DNA from 4 places in the Arthrobacter sp. 2RAF6 genome. Region 4 is predicted to be linked to each of the others. Evidence: riboswitches for the same ligand, from Rfam matches in the RefSeq annotation. Region 4 holds a riboswitch; each other region holds the start of a gene.

Region 1 (3,754 bases), on a different contig from region 4:
TCGTAATAGAGCTCGATGCCGTTGCCCTCAGGATCCGTGAAGTAGAACGCCTCGCTGACGAGGTGGTCCGCGCTGCCGACGAAGGCGTGGGGTTCGTACTGCGCGGCGGAGGCAACGGTTGCGGCGAGCGAGGACTGGTCTTCGAAGAGCAAGGCTGTATGGAAGAGTCCAGCCTCTCCACGACCCGGGATCTGGAGCCCGGAGGCCGGCGCGAGGTGCACCAACGGCTTGCCGAGCCTGCCGAAGTAGAGTCCGCCATCCTGTTCGGCGACGACGTCCAGCCCCAGCGCCCGCTGGTAGTAGTCGCCCATGAGCTTCATGTCCCCCACTTTGAGCATGACGGTACCCATGGTGAGTTCGGCAGGAAGGAGATCCTGGCTGGATGTGATGGTCATGTGAAACTCCCGGTATTTTGTGGCGCCGCCTTTCGGCAACCTCTATACATCCAAATTACTTGAAGCTTCAATTTATTCCTAATGCCCGGCACTTCCTGAAATATGCCCCCTCAGCACGGTGCATTGCGGATTCAGCACCACCTCAAGGCTCGCCCGGGGATCCTTTGCGTAGAGCACGACGTCGGCACTGGCACCTTCGCTGATGCCGTCGGCACCCAGCCACTCACGGGCGGACCAGCAGGCGGCATCGAGGGCCGCGGCAGCCGAAAGGCCGGCGCGGTGCAGTTCCAGGATTTCCTCGCCGATCCGGCCGTGCTTGATGACGCTGCCGGCGTCGGTCCCGGCATACACCCGCACTCCGGCGTCGAATGCCTCGGCGACGCGTTCATGCCTGAGCTCCCACAGCCTGGTCATGTGGGCGGCGTAACGCGGGAACTTCGCTTCCGCCTGCTTCGCGATGTCCGGAAAAGTAGCAATGTTGATCAGGGTGGGAACGATCGGCACACCCTGGTCCAGGAGCCTGGGAATGTGGTGCGGAAGTAGGCCGGTGGCGTGCTCGATGCAGTCGATGCCGGCGTCGAGCATGTCGTCGATAGTCCCTTCGGCGAAGCAATGGGCAGTCACCCGGGCTCCCTCGCCGTGTGCCGCGGCGACGGCGTCCTTGACGATGGCGGCGGGAAAGGACGGGCCAAGATCCCCTGCCGAGCGGTCGATCCAGTCCCCGACGATCTTGACCCAGCCGTCTCCGGACCGTGCCTGCTTGCGCACCGCCTCCACCAGATCCTCCGGTTCGACTTCTTCGGCCAGTCCGGGAATGTACCGGCGTTGCCTGGCGATGTGCCTGCCTGCGCGGATGATCCTGGGCATGTCCGTCCGGCGCTGCAGCCAGCGCGTGTCGCTTGCGGATCCGGCGTCGCGGATCAAGAGCGTCCCGGCGTTCCGGTCCGCCGTCGCCTGCAGTCGGGCAGTCTGATCGTCCACCGCTCCGCCCTTGCCTAATCCAACATGGCAATGCGCATCCACCAGACCGGGCAACACCCATCCGTCCAGGATGACGTCGGGCGCGGCAGCGGGCGGCAGAAAGGTCAGCCTTCCGTCGACCGACCAGAGGCCACGCCGTTCTTCTTTCGGTCCCGTGAGGACGGCGCCGCTGAACTCGATGATTTCCGCCATGATTCCACCTTAAACTCCTGCGCCGTTCCCGGCCCGGTCACATCTGTCCTCGGCCACATCTCTCCTCCGTCACATCTGTCCTGGGCACCAACAGCTGTGGTAGCTTCGTCTACGACCACACGGGGGCCCTTGCAAGGGCTGAGATCGGGCTGACGCAGCCTGCGACCGTTGAACCTGTCCGGGTAATGCCGGCGAAGGAAGTGAGTAATCCTTTGAGCACCAAAGAAACACAGCTGAGCCCTACCAAAAACGGATCGGCGCAAGAGGTGACCCAGTCCCTGAAGTCGCATTCCCTCGCGTTCCTGGAAGACACGGAGACGGGAATCCGGGTTCCGGTCACGGAAATCGCCCTGGAACCATCCCCCAACGGCGAGGCCAACGCGCCTTTCCAGGTGTACCGCACTGCAGGGCCAGGAAGTGATCCCGTGGTTGGCCTCGAGCCGTTCCGCAGCGAGTGGATCGACGCCCGCGGCGACACCGAGGCATACAGCGGCCGCGAACGGAACCTGCTCGACGACGGCAAGTCGGCCGTGCGCCGCGGCGCCGCCTCCGCTGAGTGGAAGGGCGCACAGCCGGTGCCCCGCCGCGCCGTCGACGGCAAGACCGTGACACAGATGCACTATGCCAAGCAGGGGATCGTGACGCCCGAAATGCAGTTCGTGGCACTTCGCGAGAACTGCGATGTTGAACTGGTCCGCAGCGAAGTCGCCGCCGGCCGGGCCATCATTCCCAACAACATTAACCACCCCGAATCCGAACCGATGATCATCGGCAAGGCGTTCCTCGTGAAGATCAACGCCAATATCGGCAACTCGGCCGTCACCAGTTCCATCGCCGAAGAAGTGGACAAGCTGCAGTGGGCCACGCAATGGGGCGCGGACACCGTCATGGACCTGTCCACGGGTGACGACATCCACACCACCCGCGAATGGATCATCCGCAACTCCCCCGTGCCGATCGGCACCGTGCCCATTTACCAGGCCCTCGAGAAGGTCAACGGCGAAGCCAACAAACTCACATGGGAGATCTTCCGCGACACCGTCATTGAACAATGCGAGCAGGGCGTGGACTACATGACCATCCATGCCGGCGTGTTGCTGCGCTACGTGCCGCTCACCGCGAACCGCGTCACGGGCATCGTTTCCCGCGGCGGCTCAATCATGGCCGGCTGGTGCCTGGCGCACCACGAGGAAAACTTCCTGTACACCCATTTCGACGAACTCTGCGAAATCTTCGCCAAGTACGACGTCGCGTTCTCGCTCGGCGACGGCTTGCGCCCGGGAGCGACGGCGGACGCCAACGACGCCGCGCAGTTCGCCGAACTCGACACCTTGGCCGAGTTGACGCAGCGGGCATGGGAATTCGACGTCCAGGTCATGGTGGAAGGGCCCGGCCACGTTCCCTTCCACTTGGTGCGGGAGAACGTGGAGCGCCAGCAAGAGCTCTGCAAGGGCGCCCCGTTCTACACCTTGGGCCCCCTCGTCACCGACGTTGCCCCGGGCTACGACCACATCACCTCTGCCATCGGCGCCACGGAGATCGCACGCTACGGAACCGCGATGCTCTGCTACGTCACTCCAAAGGAACACCTTGGCCTGCCAAACAAGGACGACGTCAAGACCGGGGTAATCACGTACAAAATCGCTGCCCACGCCGCTGACCTTGCCAAGGGACACCCCGGTGCCCACGAACGCGACGATGCCCTGTCCAAGGCCCGCTTCGAGTTCCGCTGGCGTGACCAGTTCGCTCTGTCATTGGATCCGGTCACCGCGGAAGCGTTCCACGATGAGACGCTCCCGGCCGAACCGGCCAAGACCGCGCATTTCTGTTCCATGTGCGGACCGAAATTCTGCTCCATGCGCATCAGCCAGGACATCCGCGACGAATACGGCTCCGCGGATTCCCAAGCGGCCATCGCGGAAATGTACAGCGGGATGCGCGAAAAGAGCGAGGAGTTCCTGGCATCGGGCGGCAAGGTCTACTTGCCGGAGCTCGAGGTTCCCGCAGGAAAGCCCGGAACGAAGTCAGGAAGCCTGAACTGATCAGGAAGCCTGGACTGATCCGGCGCGGCTGACATCCGCAATGAAGGACCGGATCATCCGGTCCCCTTCAACTGAGTCATGAGGCCGGTGTCCTCCAGCCGCAACGCGGTGGAGGGCGCCGGTTTCCTGCAGGTAGCCGGCGAT
Region 2 (3,754 bases), on a different contig from region 4:
TGAACAGCAACCAGTGGTTACTTGATACCGGTGATCTTGATCTTGGTCAGTTCTTGACGGTGACCCTGGCGCTTCTTGTAGCCGGTCTTGTTCTTGAACTTCTGGATGACGATCTTCGGACCACGGAGGTCTTCGAGGATCTCAGCCGTAACCTTGACCTTGGCCAGATCCGCAGCAGCGGAGGTGACCTTGTCACCGTCCACCAGGAGCAGTGCGGGCAGCTCAAGGGTGCTGCCGGCTCCACCGGGGACGCGGTTCAGGGTTACGTAGTCTCCAACGGAAACCTTTTCTTGGCGGCCGCCTGCGCGGACAATCGCGTACACCACTTGGGCACTCACTTCTCTCGACGTTTATTACTAAATTTGCGTGCGGAACCCCGATCCGAAAACGGGCCTGGTTCACGCTGTGCCTCAACGCCGTGGACTCCGGTACGGAATCCATGAGTCATCCCTCGAATAGTTCCAAATGAAAGGTCAGTTCCAAATGAACGGTTTCTGGGGGCATAACCCAAGTGTTGGCGTAAGCACCGAAGATCTAGATTACGCTAGTTTCGCCTTCGGCTGCAAATGAGGCCAGGTCCGGGGGCCGCCACGTGATGGCTGCCACAGACTGGCTATGCGCCACCCGGTACCGTGCCCGTCCACCTTACCCTGCCGGCCGGGAAAACCTCGGATCCTCAGTCCGACACGCTGCAGCGCCCGCAGGAACAGGCCCTTCACCCCGTCTTTCCCCGACATGAACCGGGTTCAGCCGTGCAACCTTGGAGCATCGAAGAACGCTGTTTCGTAACGGCAGGATTGGGCAAACGCCTCCATCATGGCGGCACGCTCCGTGGGTGTTGCGGCCTGCGCGGCGGCGTCCGTGATGTCGATCGCCTTGCGGGTGGCCTCGGCGAACGCCTCGTCCGCGTAGGTGCGCAGCCAGTCCGCATAAGGGTGCTCGTCCGACGCTCCCGCCTGTATATAGCCATGGTGTAGCTGCTGTCCCACCTCGGCGTACAACCAGTAGCAGGGCAGCACGGCAGCCAGCAGGACGGCATAACTGCCCGACGCCGACGCCGCCAGCAAATGGTCCACATAGGCCTTCGTGACCGGGCCCAGCTCTCCGCTTACCTGGCGTCCGCTGAGCCAATTCCGATGCAGCTCGGACTCGACTTCAAGGCACATCTGCGAGCCGCGGGCCCAGAACAGCTGTTCGGTTTCGCTCGGGGCGAGGGCGCTTGCCCGCGCCAGGACCCGGGAATAGCCGTTGAGATAGATGGCATCCTGCGACAGGTAATAGCTGAACTGCGCTTCGCTGAGCCCACCGGATTGCAGGTGCTGGATAAAGTCCAAGCCATAAATGGCCGCAAGTTCAGTCTGGGCGGCTTCCCACATGCGGATGGCAAAATCGCCTGGTTGAATGGCGTGCTGGAGCGCGTGGAAATGATTGATCGGCCCGTTGCCTTTCCCGACTTCCAGTACCTCGGACTGGGTCAGCGCCTCTTGAAGCCAAGGCTTGACCACACGCAAGGCGGACTCCCAATCGCCGAGCCGCGCCTTGGCCGTCGCCATCGCCGACGACAGGGAACACCCCGTGCCATGGCTATTGCGGGTTTCCACCCGTTGGCCGGCGAATTCCACCACGTCCTGGCTCAGGACTCCCCCGGTGTTGACCAGGGCATCGGGGCAGCCGGTTCCCTGAAGATGGCCGCCCTTCACCAGGACGGTGTTTCCACAGGCGGCAGCCAGGCGTTTGCCTTGCTCCAAGGCCGATGGCCAGTCAGTGGCTTCAGGTTCGCCAAGCAGCATGGCCAATTCAGGAAGGTTGGGCGTCACCAGGTCGGCGAGGGGCAGAAGTTCCCGCAGTGCGGTTTCGGCGGACTCCGCAAGGAGCCGGTCGCCACTGGTGGCGATCATCACTGGATCCAGCACGACGACGGCGGGGCGCGCCTCGCCGAGCCAGCGGCGGACTTCGTGGATGACCGCCGCATCCCCGAGCATGCCGATCTTGACGGCATCAACCGTGATGTCGTCGCTAATGGCATCCAATTGCTGGCGCAGGAACTCCACGGGAGGCACGTGGACGGCAGTGACTCCCTGCGTGTTTTGTACGGTGAGCGCCGTGATGACGGCCATGCCGTAGCCCCCGTTTGCCGCGATGCTCTTGAGGTCTGCCTGGATCCCGGCACCACCCGAAGGATCCGAGCCGGCAATGCTGAGAACCCTGGGGATTGGGCGCTGGACGGCCTTGAGCGGGTAGACGGCTGATTGCACCGAAACAGTCATGCGAGACATCCCTTCGCCGGTGCTAACCGGACAGGTTCAACGGGTCTGGTCTCAGCCGGCTTGGTGCGCGGCACCCCGTGTCAGTCCCCTAGCTTAACCCGGATCACACCTCGCCTGCTGAAATCGCCCCATGCAACCGCATTGAGCGAAGGTCCGGCGAATTGGCCGGGAACGCCGAAGCCCCGGCGGTTTCCACAAGAGCGGGAACGGCCGGGGCTTCGAACAGGGTACTGCGCTTAGAGTTCGGACTTGGGCACGCCGACCCCGAGGATGATCGGTTCCGCTGCCGCCGTCGGCTTGGCCGGAGCAGCCTCCGGCGCCTTGGCCTCGTGTGCGGCCCCACCGGAAGCAGGCGCGGCAACCTCGTGGTGCTCCACGTTGGTGGCGTTGGCGGCACCCTGGGCCCGGCTGGCGCTACGGTTGCGGCGGCCTCGGCGTCCACGCGAACCGGGCTCGGGGGATTCTCCGCTTGCAACGGCCGCGGAGGCCCCTGCGGGCGCTTCCTTGGCTTCTGCCGCCGTCGTCGCGGCGCCCGGAGCTTCTCCGAGGCCTGCGAATGCCTGTGCCAACAGATCCAGGCTCATGGCAGGCGCGCCACTCGCTGGCTCTTCTTCGTGGTGGACGAAGGGCAACGCAACTTCCTCGCCGCCGAATCGCAGCACAGGCTTCGAACGTTCCTCGCCCCTCGATGCAGCGGCAGGAGCCTGGACCGGGGCTGCAGGAGCCTGGACCGGGGCCGCTGGGGCCTGGAGCGGCGCTGCTTCTGCTACGTGCCGATCGGCGAGCAATTCCGCCGCGTGGTGGAGCTCGTCGTCGTGCAGGTGGGCAGCGTGGGCTGCTGCCGCGATGGTGGCAAGGGCGGCGCGGGTGGCTGCCTGGCGATTCGGATCAGTGGATTCCACGGTGTGGACCGGTACGGGCGGGGTGATCGGGAGCTCGGCAGTGCCCTGCCCCGTGCCCCTGCCGCGGCGGCGCTTGCGCTGCTCCGGGCGGACGGTCGGCTGTGATTCCGTGCGCGGGTGGTGGTGTTCGGCGGCCACCACGTTGGCCCGACGGTGCTCCACCGGCTCGTCGTGCGTGACGATTCCGCGCCCTGCGCACGTTTCGCACTGCTCGCCGAAGACCTCAAGCAGGCCGGTGCCCATGCGCTTGCGGGTCATCTGGACCAATCCGAGCGACGTCACTTCGGCGACCTGGTGCTTGGTACGGTCCCGGCCGAGGCACTCGACCAAGCGGCGCAATACGAGATCGCGGTTGGATTCCAGGACCATGTCGATGAAGTCGATGACGATGATTCCGCCGATGTCGCGCAAGCGCAGCTGGCGGACCACTTCCTCGGCAGCCTCAAGGTTGTTCTTGGTGACGGTTTCCTCGAGGTTGCCACCGCTGCCGGTGAACTTCCCGGTGTTGACGTCAACAACCGTCATGGCCTCGGTACGGTCGATCACGAGCGAACCGCCGGAGGGCAGGAAGACCTTGCGCTCCAA
Region 3 (3,754 bases), on a different contig from region 4:
CGTATGCACGCAGCCACCAAGCCGCAAGTGCTGGGGCTGTTCCTCGTCTTGGCGGCCATCGGACTGCAGATGCGCGAATGGTGGGTTTGGCCGATCCTGGCAGTCGCCTGGATTTTCCAACTGCTGACCGTGCCCGTGTCCGCACACATGGTGGGCCGCGCAGGCTACCGGACCAAGCACCTCCACCGCGAGTTGCTCAGCACCGACGAACTCGAGGCCGTGGTGCTGCGGGCTGCCGGTCAACAGGCGGCGGAGAAGGCTCAGGAAGCGGACTCGGCAATGCCCCACACCGGGAACGGCCGGAACGCCCGGAACGGCGGAGGGAACGGCCGGGGCGCCCGGGACCTCCGTAACGGCGGGGGCGCGGGCGGCTCCGCCGCTAACGGCCCGTCTGCCTAGACGATGTCCTGCGTCTTCGAGAAGCGCGAGATGGCGCGCTGGGTACTGCGGCTTGCAAATACCTGGATGACGGCGCTGACGGTCGCCGAAATCAGGGCGAAGGTCAGTGCCGAGCGAAGGCTTGCCTCCATGTCATCGTGCCCCTTGGGAGGCTTCTTGCCGGTGGACTTTTCCCACAACGCATTGACGAGCTTGGTGCCGACAAAGCCTGCACCGATGCTCACGCCAGTGCCGAGCAGTTTGATGAGGAGGTTCATTCCGGGACTCCTTGCGGGAGGAAACAGGACCGTCCCCAGCCTAACCCCACTTCAGGGCAGTTCCGGAGCAACGGATGGCGGTCGGCGCCTCAGCCGGAAGAACTCCTCCAAGGCTCCAGGCTTTGGACGGACGGGCACGATGTCACGGTCGTCGGCGAGTATCGCTTCCACCGTGCCGAGGGCGAGGAGCTCATCCAGCAGCGCCAGCGTGGGCGGCATGAGCTTGAGGGTTCCGGCGGCTTCGGCATCGAGGATTCCGCGGACCGGCATCCACAAAGACGATGAGGCTTCCGTGGTTTGGTGCCTGGGCTCGGCACCGGATAGCGGGCAGGCAAGGTAGAAGTATGTGTCGAAGCGCTTGGGCTGGTCTGCCGGGGTGACCCAGTTGGCCCACGGGCGGAGGGTGGCGGCGTCGAGCTTCAGCCCGGCCTCTTCGAACACCTCGCGCTGCGCGGCCGCCAGGACCCGGCCGGCGTTGAACCGGGCGGAAGAGGGCTCGACGGCGATGCTGCTCCGGTGCCATGCGGCGGCGTGCCGCTCGACGACGTCGTCCGCGAAGTCCCAGCCGGAGCTGTCCGCCTGGTCCACTCGTCCCCCGGGGAAGACGACCATGCCCGCGGCGAAATCCATCGTGGTCACGCGGTGCTGGACGAACACTTCCAGGCCGCGAAATCCATCGTGACCGGGGGCCTCGCGGACCAGGATCACGCTCGCGGCGAGCCTAGGTTCGGCCACCGTGGTGCTGTTCGCTTCGCCAATGCCTGCCAAGACCGCTCCTTTGCCCGCTTGCTGCGTCACATTCTGCTGGATCATTCTCCCAGTTTCTGCAGGCGTCCGCGCCATTCCGGGCCGGCCTGCGCTGACCCGGCGGATGATCCAGCAGAATCCGTCGCTATCCGTTCCGTCACGGTCCCCGCGACCCCTCCAAGGTGTAAACTGAACCACGCCCAAAAGGGTGGATTAATAACGACAGGGGAGCGCCGCCGTCGGGCTCGCAGCAATGCGGCACGGAGGACGGGCGCTGAGAGTGCGGACAGCCGCAGACCCTCGAACCTGATCCGGCTAGTACCGGCGCAAGGGAGTCGAGTTCTCATAGTGTCCGGAACCGGCGCGGCGGAAGCCGCTCGCAGGCAACCGGGGAACACTTTCCCCTCCTGTTCCTCAGGAGGACAAAATGACTGGTATTTCTGCAAGGCCGGGCCTCACCAAGCCTGGTTACAACTGGCGCGTCGTGGACATCGTCGTGGCGGCACTCATCTCCATCGCCGGTGGCGTGATCTTCTGGGCGTGGGACCAGATGGCTCTGGTTGCCACGCCCATGTCCGCCGGCTACCCTCCGCTGAGCGGCCTGATCGCCGGCGGTTGGATGATTCCGGCAGTGTTGGGCATGCTCATTGTCCGGAAGCCCGGTGCGGCAATTTTCTGCGAGACAGTGGCCGCCACCAGTGAGCTCATCATGGGTTCGCAGTACGGCACCACGGTCCTGATCTCGGGCCTGCTCCAGGGCCTCGGCGCGGAACTCATCTTCCTGGCCTTCATGTACAAGAAGTTCAACCTGCCGGTGTCCCTGCTGGCCGGTGCCGGTGCAGGTCTGTTCTGCGGTCTGAACGACTCCTTCCTGCCGTGGGGCTGGAACATCGCCTACGAACCGGTCGACAAGCTCGCGTACATCGTCTTCTGCACGATCTCCGGGGCCGTCATTGCCGGTGCCCTGTCCTGGATCGCTACCCGCGGCCTGGCCAAGACCGGTGTGCTGAGCGCGTTCGCGTCCCGCAAAGCCGCCTCGGAGCCCGTCTTTTCCTGATGCCCAGTCCTGATTCCGGCACCTCTGCCGTGGTGCGACCCGCCGCAATTTCCGCTCAAGGCTGGGGCTGGCGGCACGCCGGCCGCACCACGCAGGCCATCCATGCCTTGGACCTGGACATCCGTCCGGGCGAGCGTGTTCTACTGCTTGGCCCCTCGGGCGCAGGCAAGTCGACGCTCCTGCATGCCCTGGCGGGCGTGCTGGGCGAGGAAGGTGACGACGCCGACGAGACCGGCTCGTTGCTGGTGGACGGCGTTTCGCCGAAGGCCCAGCGGGGCCGTGCCGGACTCATGCAGCAAGATCCCGAAACCCAGGTGGTGCTTTCCCGGCTGGGCGACGACGTCGCGTTCGGCGCCGAGAACCTTTGCGTGCCGCGGGAAGAGATCTGGAAGCGGGTCCATGAAGCGCTCGACGACGTCGGGCTACGGAATAGTGCCAGCGGCAACTTTTCGCTCGACCACCCGACGTCGGCCCTCTCGGGCGGGCAGAAACAGCGCCTTGCGCTGGCCGGCATTCTGGCGATGCGGCCTGGCTTGATCCTCCTGGACGAGCCGACCGCCAACCTGGACCCGGCCGGCGTGCTGGAGGTCCGCGATGCCGTGGGCCGCTGCCTGCACAAGACCGGGGCCACCTTGGTGGTGGTGGAGCATCGGGTCTCCGTCTGGAAAGACCTCGTGGACCGGATCGTGGTCCTCCAGCCGGGCAGCACCTCCTCCACGGGAGGGTCGACGCCGGGCGTGCTCGTGGACGGCGATCCCGACACCGTTCTGGCGCAAGCAAGGGACATGCTCACTGCTGCAGGCGTCTGGGTGCCCGGGTACGTGCCGGCCACCCGGCCACGTTCCGGAACAGCCGCCGGCTCCGGAGCAACGGGCGGCTCCCGGGCGGGGAGCATGGGAGAGCTGTTGCTCGCCACCCAGGAGCTCGCGGTGTCCCGCGAACGGCCGCGGCGCCGGGGGTTCAAAACGATCGCGCCCCTTCCTGTGCAGGCCGGACTCGACGCCGAAGTATTCGCCGGGCAGGCGCTGACCATCACCGGCCCCAACGGCGCAGGAAAATCGACCTTCGCTTTGACCCTCGCGGGCCTATTGGCGCCGGTGTCCGGCACGGTGACTGCCGCCGCCGGGCTCAGCGACGGCGCCGGCACCGACCCGTTCACGTGGAAGGCACAGCAGCTGATCTCCCGGATCGGGACCGTGTTCCAAGAGCCCGAGCACCAGTTCGTCACGGGACGCGTGCTCGACGAGCTCATGTTCGGCCCCAAGCACCTTGGCCACGGCGAGGAGCGCGTGGA
Region 4 (3,754 bases):
TGCGCACGGGTCACCGCGGTGGCCAGAAGCACGGCGTCGCAGCCGAGCTCCATGGCGAGTGCGGCGTCGGACGCGGTGCCGATGCCGGCGTCGAGCACTACCGGCACCGAAGCGCGGGACACAATCAGCTCGATGTTGTGCGGATTCAGGATGCCCAGGCCGGTGCCGATAGGCGCACCCAAGGGCATCACCGCTGTGGCTCCGAGGTTTTCCAGGCGAAGCGCCAGCACGGGGTCGTCGTTGGTGTAGGCGAAAACCTTGAAGCCGCGGTCGACGAGTTTCTCCGTTGCGTCCACCAACTCCACGGCGTCAGGCAGCAGCGTCTGTTCGTCGGCGATGACCTCGAGCTTCACCCAATCCGTTTCCAAGGCCTCCCGGGCAAGCTCGGCTGTCATGACAGCGTCCTTGGCAGTGAAACAGCCGGCGGTGTTGGGCAGGACACGGATGCCATGGTCCACGAGCAACTGGAACAGCGAACCTGTTTCCGTCGGCGAGTACCTCCGCATCGCAACAGTGGTGAGTTCGGTGCCGGAAGCCAGAAGCGCTGCCCCCAGGCCGTCCAGGCTCGGGGCTCCGCCGGTCCCCATGATGAGGCGCGAGCCGAACTCGACACCGTCGATCACCAGCGCGTCGGTTCGGGTGCTTGCTGCTTGAGTGCTTGCCGTGGTCATGGTTCAGCCTCCCTGTACTGCGGTCACGATTTCGAGTTCGTCGCCCTCTGCGAGCGCGGTGGCAGCCCACTGGCTGCGCGGCACTACTTCGGAATTGCGTGCGACGGCGACGCCGATCTTACGTCCGTCGGCCGCCTGGCCGCTGGAGTCCACCACCCGTCCGGTGATGTGGCTGACGAGGGTGGTGACCGACGCGTCGTCGCCTAGCGTGTGGTCTGCGCCGTTCAATTTGATGTTCATGCGTGGTCCTTCGGAAGGGGATTTGAGGTATCGGCAGATGGGCCGCCTGTTGAGGCCTTCGCTGCTGAAAGCGGGCGGGAGAAGCGGTCCGGGCGGAATCTGTTCCACCGGGGATCGACGGTGCCATCCATGAGTCCGACGCAGATTTTCGCCGCTGCCGGGGTGAGGAGCACGCCGTGGCGGAAGAAGCCGCTGGCCACGACGAGGCCCCGCACGGTTCCTTCGGAACCTTGTACGTTTTCGTCACCTTTCACACGGCCCAACAGCGGTGCATTGTCCGGAGTGCCTGGACGCGCGCGCGCAGTCGCTTCCAAGAGTTCCAGTTCGGCCACAGCCGGAACCAGTACCTGGGCGTCGCGGAGCAACTGGTACACCCCGCCCGCTGACACCGGGTTGGCCGCTCCCCCGGACGCCGACAAGCCGTCTTCACGTTGCGTCGCGCCGATCACCACGGTCCCGTCGTCGCGGGGGACGATGTAGACGGGCACTCCGCGCACCATTCCACGGACCGTGGCCGTGACCAGGGGTTGCAGGTGCTCCGGGACGCGCAGCCGCAGTATGTCGCCGTACACCGGACGCAACGGGAGCGATAATCCATCCGGCAGGCCCTTCAAGCGGGGGGCATCCAGTCCGTTGGCAACCACTGTTTCGGTGGCGAACACTTCGATGCCTGAGTCCAGCAGAACCCCGACGACGCGCCCGTCCTCCCACAGGAGGCCTGCCGCGGTATCCTGGACCGCAAAACCGCCCCCGGCCCCCGCAATCCAGCTGGAATCGCCGGGCTGGTGGTCTGCAAGCGCGCCTAGAATCGCAGCCGAAAGCCGGCGCGGATCCACTTGGTGGTCGCCCGGGATGTCGAAGGCACAGGAAATCTGCGGGCTCAACAGCGGCTCACGCTCCCGGGCCTCGCGCAAAGGCACGGATTCCACCACCAGGCCGTTGGCCAGCTGGACATCCCGGAGGTCGGCGAGCGCCCGGCGGTCCGCAGCGTCCGCGCCGACGGCGAGGGTCGGCGTCGTGCGGTAACCCGTGCTGCGTCCGGTGCTTGAGCCGGTCACATTGCGTTCGAAGTCCGGCCACAATGCCGACGATTCGAGCATGAGCTCCAGGAGGTCCTCTTCCTGGTAATGCAGTTCACTGACGGGCGCCAGCATGCCCGCCGCCGCGAAGGTGGCGCCGCTGGCCGGTGCGGGATCGATCAGGGCAACCGAGCGGCCGGACCTGCGGGCTTCCCACGCGATGCCGAGGCCAATGACACCGCCTCCGATCACCGCCACATCTGCGTTCAGGGGTCCGGGCTGGGTGTTTGCTTCGTCCATGGAGTCCTTCCCTACGCCGGTACTAGCCGGATCAGGTCAAGCGGTCGGCGCTGAAGCCCTCTCAGCCGCGCGGCGATTGTGACTGCCGCCGCGGCTCCCGCGGTACCAGCCCAGTTTAGAGGAACTACTCTGTTTCCATGACCCCGCACGATGTCCACACCACCGCCCGCCTGTACCTCTGCACCGACGCCCGGAAGCAACACGGTGATTTTGAGCAGTTTGTCGATGCCGCATTCGAGGGCGGCGTGGACATCATCCAGCTGCGCGACAAGACGATTGAAGCCGCCGAGGAACTGGAACTCCTGGAGGTCCTGCAATCCGTGGCGCACCGTCATGGCCGTCTCTGGGCAGTCAACGACCGCGCGGACGTGGCGTCCCTCTCCAGCGCACCGGTGTTCCATATCGGCCAAAAGGACATTCCGCTGCGCTCGGCCCGGAAGCTGCTCCACGACCGCACCATCATCGGCCTCTCCACGCACACGCCGGATCAGGTTGACGCAGCCATCGCCGCGTCGCCTGGCCGCAGCGGCCTGGACTACTTCTGCGTCGGGCCCGTGTGGGCTACGCCCACCAAGCCGGGACGTTCCGCCGTCGGGCTCGATCTGGTGAAGTACGCCGCCAACGCGGTGAAGCAGGCAGACGAAGAGACCGTCGGCGGGGTTGTGCTCCCCTGGTTTGCGATCGGCGGCATCGATCTCAGCAACGTGGAAGCGGTAGTGCAGGCCGGCGCCAGCCGCATCGTGGTGGTCCGCGCCATCACTGAGGCGGAGGACCCGACGGCGGCAGCCCGGGCACTCCTGGCCGCCTTGGACGCAGCGGCGGCCTAGCGAGACGCCGGAAGATTTTGGAGTTACCCTGACTTTCGTGTCACATCAGCGGTTAGCCCCGAATGTCAGTGAAACGTCGAACCAGCTCGCGGAAGCGCTGGCGGCGCTTCGGACCGAACTCGAGCTGCCCGCAGGTTATCCCGCTGAAGCGCTGCGCGACGCTGAAGCCGCGGTTTCCGGACACACCCTGCCGGCGCAGGATCTCACGGACGTTCCTTTCATCACGATCGACCCGGCCTCTTCCACGGATCTCGACCAGGCCCTCTTCATTGACCGGTCCGGCGATGGTTACAGGGTTCTCTACGCCATCTCCGATGTGCCCTCCTTTGTGCCGCCGGGAGGCGCGCTCGACGCCGAGACCCGCCACCGCGGGCAAACGTACTATGCCCCGGACGGCCGCATCCCGCTGCACCCCGAGATCATCAGCGAGCATGCCGGGAGCTTGCTGGCCGGCCAGACGTGCGGCGCGTTCGTGTGGGACTTCGAACTCGATGCCGAGGCGGAGTTCCGCACCGTCTCCGTGCGTCGGGCAAGCGTACGGAGCCGCGCCAAGCTCAACTACAGGGGCGTCCAGTCGGAGATCGATTCCGGAACGGCTGATCCCGTCCTGCAGCTGCTCAAGGAAGTCGGGCTCAAGCGGGTGGAACTCGAACGCCGCCGCGGCGGGGCTAGCCTGAACATGCCTGAGCAGGAAATC

The links. Region 4 has a riboswitch for thiamine pyrophosphate ahead of thiO (glycine oxidase ThiO). Riboswitches for the same ligand answer to the same signal wherever they lie in the genome.
Region 1: linked by a shared signal. The riboswitch ahead of thiC (phosphomethylpyrimidine synthase ThiC) and the one ahead of thiO (glycine oxidase ThiO) in region 4 are both predicted to bind thiamine pyrophosphate.
Region 2: linked by a shared signal. The riboswitch ahead of AB4Z38_RS14855 (bifunctional hydroxymethylpyrimidine kinase/phosphomethylpyrimidine kinase) and the one ahead of thiO (glycine oxidase ThiO) in region 4 are both predicted to bind thiamine pyrophosphate.
Region 3: linked by a shared signal. The riboswitch ahead of AB4Z38_RS13530 (ECF transporter S component) and the one ahead of thiO (glycine oxidase ThiO) in region 4 are both predicted to bind thiamine pyrophosphate.

What each region holds. Positions count from the first base shown of each region.
Region 1 is NZ_JBFRGF010000002.1:17,863-21,616, forward strand. It holds gene AB4Z38_RS01570 (VOC family protein) at 1-395, opposite strand, end outside; gene AB4Z38_RS01575 (amidohydrolase family protein) at 474-1,568, opposite strand; TPP riboswitch at 1,678-1,785, shown strand; gene thiC (phosphomethylpyrimidine synthase ThiC) at 1,781-3,610, shown strand; gene AB4Z38_RS01585 (alpha/beta hydrolase) at 3,611-3,754, opposite strand, start outside.
Region 2 is NZ_JBFRGF010000020.1:14,634-18,387, forward strand. It holds gene rplU (50S ribosomal protein L21) at 18-326, opposite strand; gene AB4Z38_RS14855 (bifunctional hydroxymethylpyrimidine kinase/phosphomethylpyrimidine kinase) at 747-2,267, opposite strand; TPP riboswitch at 2,259-2,355, opposite strand; gene AB4Z38_RS14860 (Rne/Rng family ribonuclease) at 2,504-3,754, opposite strand, start outside.
Region 3 is NZ_JBFRGF010000017.1:28,593-32,346, reverse strand. It holds partial or broken gene mnhG (monovalent cation/H(+) antiporter subunit G) at 1-255, shown strand, start outside; gene AB4Z38_RS13540 (DUF4235 domain-containing protein) at 396-656, opposite strand; gene AB4Z38_RS13535 (NUDIX hydrolase) at 708-1,469, opposite strand; TPP riboswitch at 1,618-1,754, shown strand; gene AB4Z38_RS13530 (ECF transporter S component) at 1,831-2,460, shown strand; gene AB4Z38_RS13525 (ABC transporter ATP-binding protein) at 2,460-3,754, shown strand, end outside.
Region 4 is NZ_JBFRGF010000001.1:184,535-188,288, reverse strand. It holds gene AB4Z38_RS00925 (thiazole synthase) at 1-671, opposite strand, end outside; gene thiS (sulfur carrier protein ThiS) at 675-911, opposite strand; gene thiO (glycine oxidase ThiO) at 908-2,230, opposite strand; TPP riboswitch at 2,222-2,341, opposite strand; gene thiE (thiamine phosphate synthase) at 2,368-3,057, shown strand; gene AB4Z38_RS00905 (RNB domain-containing ribonuclease) at 3,095-3,754, shown strand, end outside.